3 regions of the Paucidesulfovibrio gracilis DSM 16080 genome follow, and region 3 is predicted to be linked to each of the others. Evidence: riboswitches for the same ligand, from Rfam matches in the RefSeq annotation. Region 3 holds a riboswitch; each other region holds the start of a gene.
What was found. A riboswitch is a leader RNA that binds a small molecule or an ion and turns the genes downstream of it on or off. The one in region 3 is predicted to bind cobalamin.
Positions count from the first base shown of each region.

Region 1: linked by a shared signal. The riboswitch ahead of B5D49_RS06235 (sirohydrochlorin cobaltochelatase) and the one ahead of B5D49_RS07560 (ribonucleoside triphosphate reductase) in region 3 are both predicted to bind cobalamin.
Region 2: linked by a shared signal. The riboswitch ahead of metE (5-methyltetrahydropteroyltriglutamate--homocysteine S-methyltransferase) and the one ahead of B5D49_RS07560 (ribonucleoside triphosphate reductase) in region 3 are both predicted to bind cobalamin.

Region 1 is NZ_FUYC01000003.1:403,891-406,150, forward strand. Features, by position in the region: gene B5D49_RS06230 (FecCD family ABC transporter permease) at 1-143, opposite strand, end outside; gene B5D49_RS06235 (sirohydrochlorin cobaltochelatase) at 225-1,253, opposite strand; cobalamin riboswitch at 1,254-1,452, opposite strand; gene B5D49_RS06240 (tetratricopeptide repeat protein) at 1,523-2,260, opposite strand, start outside.
Region 2 is NZ_FUYC01000002.1:39,081-41,340, reverse strand. Features, by position in the region: gene metE (5-methyltetrahydropteroyltriglutamate--homocysteine S-methyltransferase) at 1-1,423, opposite strand, end outside; cobalamin riboswitch at 1,530-1,699, opposite strand; gene B5D49_RS02430 (substrate-binding periplasmic protein) at 2,030-2,260, opposite strand, start outside.
Region 3 is NZ_FUYC01000005.1:76,411-78,670, forward strand. Features, by position in the region: gene B5D49_RS07555 (TonB-dependent receptor plug domain-containing protein) at 1-855, shown strand, start outside; cobalamin riboswitch at 1,086-1,262, shown strand; gene B5D49_RS07560 (ribonucleoside triphosphate reductase) at 1,447-2,260, shown strand, end outside.

The sequences.
Region 1 (2,260 bases), on a different contig from region 3:
CTGAGCCGAATATCCCAAATAATTGTGGCACCGGGAGAGTCGGCATTGCCTTCGGACAAAATGGAAACAACTTCATGAAAAGGGATGGGAAAAGCTCCGGGAAAAATCGCCAAGAACAGCGAAACGATTGTCAGTACGATCATTCCCAAGACAAAGCCTGGGCGGTGATCACTCCTTGCTATCTTTCTTTTTCCCGGAGCTTCCATATCTTGCCTTCTCAGAGGCTAGCGCAATTCTTCCAGGGCGTGATCAAGATGGTCCACCCAAATTTGAACCACGTTGTCAAACTCCGCACTTCCTTTAAGGACGGGTGTACAGTTGACCCCATCCGCAGTGAGGATCGAAATCCAGGAGTCCTCTTCAGGACCAGCCATATCATTGCGTGCATGATCCCCGGCAACAGACATGAAAGGAACGAGCCATGCCTTATGCACATCGTTTTTTTTCAGTTCAGCACGTACTTGATCCAAGCTCGGAGAGCCTTCGACCGTACCGATAAACGCAAGGGGGTCGCGCGCCCGAAGAATTTCCTGCATGGCTATATAATAGACGTTGCCCGGATGATGGGTTCCATGTCCCATGAACACTACGGCTTCATCCGAGGTGCGGTCCTCGGGTACATTTGCCAGCATCGCCTCAGCGGCTCGCTCCAGATCCGCTGTCACGGCAAGCAATGGAGCACCGACGCTCAGATGGGCAATGCCTCCGGGGAAACGAAACGCGTTCACCGTTTGCAACAGGCCATGAAATTCTTCTCCGGGAATAGTGTGCAACGACTGAACCGCAACGTGCGTAAATCCACTGTCAGCCATAGCCGCCAATGCCTGCATCGGAGACAGCAAATCTTTGCCTTCGGTCCGAGCCAGTTTCTCCCGAATGATATGCGATGTGAATGCCCATTGCACAGGGATATCCGGGTATGCCGCATGTACTTTGGCCTCGATGTTCCGGAATGAGGCTTGTGCCTCGGGCATGCTGGAGCCGAAAGCAACCAGAAGGATGCCGAGTTTTTCTTCCTCGGGAACCGCAGACCCGTGTGCCGACGATAAACAGGGAAAGCTGACCACAATCGTGACGAGTGCCAAGGTCAGCGCAGCAAGCGAAGAGCGAAATTTGAAACCGAACTGCATGAATCCCTCCCAACGAGAGGGGGCTGTTAAGGAGAACATACAAAAAATCCCTTGCGGGGCAATGCACGCAAGGGGCTGTCTCCTATACTGCTTTTGCGACAATAGCCCCGTGTCGAAAAGCATTATCCGAGGAACCAATGGGCAGGTTTTCCGGCTTGTTCCCCGCAATCTCGGCCTTCCCAAACGAGCGTTCAGTGACCACAATTGGAATGAGATACGGTTTACAGAACTTACGGCGGCGGGTCCGCTCCCGATTTGCACGGGATTCCCTTTTCATTCGCCATGTCTCAGAAAGGCGAACACCCACTTGAATATGTATGTCAGGCAGAGGAAAAGAGTCAAGGGCATCTTGCCCCAGCCTTAGGCGGGGGCAAGAAATCCAGACGATACTATCAAAAAGGATAGGGAAGGGCGCCTGCGCCTGCCTCAACAGGTTTCCCCATTTTCCCCTCAATGCTCTCTAAACGGGCCTTGGCAGCATCCCTTTGCTTTGTGGTTTCCGCATTTTTAATCACGGTACGCAATAGCCGGGCTGCAGGTTCATATTCCTGTCTATCCTCATATATGCTGGCGGACCGATACATGGCGGTCAGAGCCCACATGCTCTCCTGTGGGTATTGCCAGGCAAGCTTCAAGTAGTGGTCCAAGGCTTGATCGCGATTCCCCAGGGCAGCTTCCCCTTCGGCGAGATAAAAAAGGATTTCCGCCTGCATGGCCGTATCAAAGGTATCTTTCTTCTCCCAAAGACGAAGCAAATTTTCCTTTCCACCTTCAAGGTCGCCAAGCTGCTGCATCAAAAAAGCAATCTTCAACCTTGTAATATCGGAAATTGGCTCTCCAGTTTCCAACAGACGCTGGTACGCGGCATAGGCAGCGGCCATGTCCTCCTGTGCCACCTGAAAATCCGCCAAGACTTCAAGTCGACGGGCCAGCAGCCTGCGATCCTCAGGCTGTTCCGGGACCATGTCCAGATAGTAGCCAGCCAGACGCAACTGTTTTGCCTTTACGGCCTTATCCGCTAGAAACAAGGAACACTGCATTCCCAGGGCATGCTGAGGATAAAGATAGGCAGCTCTACGTGCTAAGCCCGTGGTGGGATTCGCCTCCCAGAGAACTTGCCACGAAGCCAA
Region 2 (2,260 bases), on a different contig from region 3:
CCTCCTGCCTGGCCACGGCTTCGGCAATCTGATTCTTCATGGCCGCGACATACTCTTCTGTTGTCCATTCCCCTTTTTTATGGCCAAGCCTGATGGATCGGATTTCCGGGGTTTGGGGGAACGACCCGATCGTTGTTGTGGGGAAGAGCGGCAATTGCCGGCGGACGGATTGCACTTTCGTTCGCTCCGCAAAAACGGACCCGCGTTCGTAGTGCTTTGGAGTGAGTGAATCGACACGAGCACGAACGCTCTTATCAACGGCGCATGGATTTGCCGCTCGTGCCTGCAATGCCTTACGATTTTTCGCAAAAAGAGAATTGCGTTCGCCCGTTTCCGCAAAATGCGCCAATGCCGCCACCTCGTCGCATTTTTGCACCGCAAAGGCCATCCACTCGCGTATGGAGGGGTCCATATCCGTTTCCAGAGCCACATCCACCGGGCAATGCAGCAGGGAACAACTCGTCCCTAGCATGATCTTCGATTCACTGCCCCGCTGCTTAGCGGCATTGATGCATTCAGCGGCCGCATCAAGATCGGCGCGCCAGATGTTCCTGCCGTCCACCAGACCAAGCGACACAACCTGTTCGGAAGGCATGGCTTCAAGCGCGGCAGGCAGCTGCTCCGCCCCCCTGACAAGGTCCAGATGCAGCCCGTCAACGGGCAGACTCGCTGCAAGCGGCAAATTGTCCCCCAGCGGACCGAAATACGAGGTGAGCAGGATACGGGCATGGCCCTTGGCACCGGCAAAGCTTTCGTAGGCGTATCGAAATTCCTGGTGCGCCTTTGGAGACAAATCACTGCACAGAACCGGCTCGTCGATTTGAATCCACGGACACTCCCCGGAGATGTCCTTCAGGATATCGGAATATACGTCCACCAAGCGTTCCAAATGGATCCAGGGACTGCTTCCATCCATGGACTTTCCCAACAGCAGGAAGGTAATCGGACCAACCAGCACGGGCTTTGCCGTGCCACCGAGTTCCTTAACGGTCCGCACGTCCTGGAGGAGTCTCGATGCGTCCTTGCGAAACCTCAGGTCATTGGTGAATTCCGGGACAATATAATGATAATTGGTGTCGAACCATTTGGTCATCTCCATGGCCGGAATCGAAGAACGGGCCTCTCCACGCGCCATGGCGAAATACGCAGCGCATCCCGTCTCGGCGGAGTTTCGGCAAAACCGTTCCGGCACCGCCCCGACCATGGCAACGGTATCCAACACATGGTCATACAGCGAGAAATCTCCCACCGGGAGAAGGTCAAGCCCGGCCTGCATCTGCACTTGCCAATGCCGCCTCTTGAGTCTCTCGGCCGTTGACAAAAGCTCTTCAAGGGAAGCCTCTCCCCGCCAATAGGATTCAAGAGTCCATTTGAGTTCCCGCCCGAGTCCGATCCTCGGGAATCCCAGTACGTGCGCGTTCATGTCTGCTCCATGTTTCATGGGTTGACGACAAAGAGCAAAACCCCAAAGACAACAGAGGAGAACCCTGCGTTGCCCCAAAGCAACCACCGCAAAACAGTGCCCGGGGGTTTTGCACTCCGGCAAGACGTCTTCTGGCTCCCGGCCCCAAGATGTTGATTCCCTTCCCTTTCGGTGGTCATCAACGGGTTGTGCCGGTTACAGCGGCGCGTCCGCAGCGGCTTTTCACCGCTTTCCGTTTCTTGCCAACATTAGTATATCAAGATTTAAGAATATAGAATTGAATGTCTTTTGACAAGGGGGAATACCATCACCAACACATTGCACTTTGCCCCTCTTCCACAGCCAAAGGTATTGGCGCCCTCGTGCCTTCAAGGAGGGGATTCTCTCGTTCATACCAAACGTGAAGAAACAATCGGAACACCCGGTTCCATAAATAGCCCGACAATCCGTTTCGAAAAACGATATCGTCACCCAAAGCCAACCATTTTGGCCCGTGCGCGTGCCAAAAGAAAATATCGGCTCGGGATATTCCGCTGTGCGCCAACGAACGCAATCATTTTCAGGATTTGTTATTGCGGCAAAAAAACAAAGACTCTGCGCCCGGGATTAGGGACACACGGGCGGCAGGGAAAGGGGCGGAGCCTTGTGGCCGCGGCCTTCCGGCTCATCCGGTGGCGGAACAATGCCGGTCTTGAGGTGCCGATTGCCCGCCCTGATTAAATTCGGGGGCATTCTCCCCGCCAGGGCGGCTTCCTGGTCGATGTGTTCAAGCATGCACTGCTCGCGAACGCCTGTTCGCAACAATTGCGCCAGCACCTCTTGGATTTCCTCTCTCTG
Region 3 (2,260 bases):
GAGGACGACTGGACCCTGGATCCCGACTGGGTGCTCAACCTGGGCGGCAGGCTGGACGGCGTCCTCATTGAAAACGACCAGACGCCCAATGTGGCGGCACGCACCAGAAGAAACATGGACTGGGGCGCGCACGCCGGGTTGACCTGGGCCTTTTCCCCGGGCTGGACCGCCACCGGACTGGTGGCCGCCAGCTACCGCACGCCGAACATCCTTGAACTCTATAAGGACATCAACATCGGACCGGGCATCCGTGAACTCGGCAACGCGGAGCTGCGCTCGGAAAAATCCCGGTACGCGGAATTGGGGCTGCACTACGCCGGCTCCCGGTGGAGCGCTTCCGCGGCCGCGTTCCTCAACATGGTGGACGACCTGGTCACCAGTGAACTGGAGACCGCCGGCGTCTACCGCATGGCCAACGCGGCCGAGGCGCGCATCCATGGGCTGGAAGGCTCGGTGCAATGGCGCTTTGCCCCGGGCTGGCAGGCCTATGCGGACGCTGCCTGGACCGAAGGACGCAACGAAGATACCGGAGAATGGCTGCGGTTCGTGGCGCCGCTCAGCGGACTGGTGGGCCTGCGCCAGGATCTGGACAACGGACTCTGGTGGGCCTTGGAATCCCGCTGGGCCGCAGAACAGCACCAGGTGCCGGACGATGCCCTGCGCACCGACTCCTGGGCCGTTTTCGACGCCCGCTGCGGATACGGCTTTGAGACCGCCGGACTGCACAACGATTTGACCCTGGCCGTGACCAACCTGTTCGACGAACGCTACCGCAACCATCTGGCCACTTCGCGGGGCGTGGAACTGCACGCTCCCGGCATCGGCATGAAGGCCGAATGGCGGCTGCGTTTCTGATCCCAACGCGGTCCCCGGCCGTATGCAGCGCCTCGGTTCGCCGCCCCCGGGCGGACCGGGGCGCATTTTTCCCGGTTCCCGGCCCGCAGAGGGATACGCGTGTTTTCCCCACAGGAAATACGGATTTTTTTTCACTGCTTTTCCGGGTTTTTGACCTGTGAAAATGCTGTTCAGGAAACAAATTCCGCTCTGCTCCCTTGCCGTGAATTAGCCCTTGGGCTAGTCTCTTTTTCGCACGATGCCCCCCGGGTGGCCATGGGCCTTGATAGTGAATCCGGTGCGAATCCGGAGCGGTCCCGCCGCTGTAATCCCATGACGCCACGGCCCGAAACGCCACTGCAATACCTTTGCGGGAAGGCCGGGCCGGACGGGAAAGCCAGAAGACCTGCCCGGGGCTTATCCGGCCGCCTGCCATGCGCGGACATGGCGGACCGCCAGAGTTTTACCAATACCAAGCCGTTGTCCGGCGTTCGCGGGGTTCCGCCCCGACGACCATCAACCGGAACAACATACGAACAGCAAACGCCGTCCTCTGCCAATGGTCCGGCGTTTTCCGCTTTCCGCGAGGCGCTGTTCCCTGAAGAGAGATTCATGCCGGTACAAATTCTCAAACGTGACGGTTGCATTGAGACCTGGTCCACCAGGCGCATTGCCGACGCCATCTTCAAAGCGCTCAAAAACAGCGGTATCAAGGATCCGCTCCTGGCGGACCGGCTGGCCCGCAAGGTGGAAAAAAAACTCGACGGCGTGGATGTGCCCGAACAAGAGCAGGTGCAGGACATGGTCCAGCAGGTGCTCATGGAGGCGCGCCTCTACAAAGTGGCGGAACGCTACATCATCTACCGTGAGAAACGCCGCGAACTGCGCAGCCAGGACCAGGCCTTTCTGGACATTTCCGCCGTCACCGAAGGCTACCTCGACAACGTGGACTGGCGCGTGAACGAAAACTCCAACATGGTGCACTCGTTCCAGGGGCTGATCCTGCACATGGCCGGTGCGGTGCAGGCCCGTTACGTGCTGGAAAAATATCCCGAGGAAGTACGCATGGCCCACAACCACGGCTACTTCCACATTCACGACCTGTCCTTTGGCCTGGCCGGATACTGCTCGGGCTGGAGCCTGCGCGACCTGCTCCTGGAAGGATTCAACCTCCGGGACCGTTGTTCCTCCACCCCGGCCAAGCATTTTGACGCGGCCTGCGGCCAGATGGTCAATTTCCTGGGGACGCTGCAAAACGAATGGGCCGGCGCCCAGGCCTTCAACAACGTGGACACCTATCTCGCGCCCTTTGTCCGCTACGACGGCCTGGATTACGCCACCGTGAAGCAGCAGGTGCAAAAGCTGCTGCACAATCTCAACGCCACGTCCCGCTGGGGCGGACAAAGCCCGTTCACCAACTTTACCT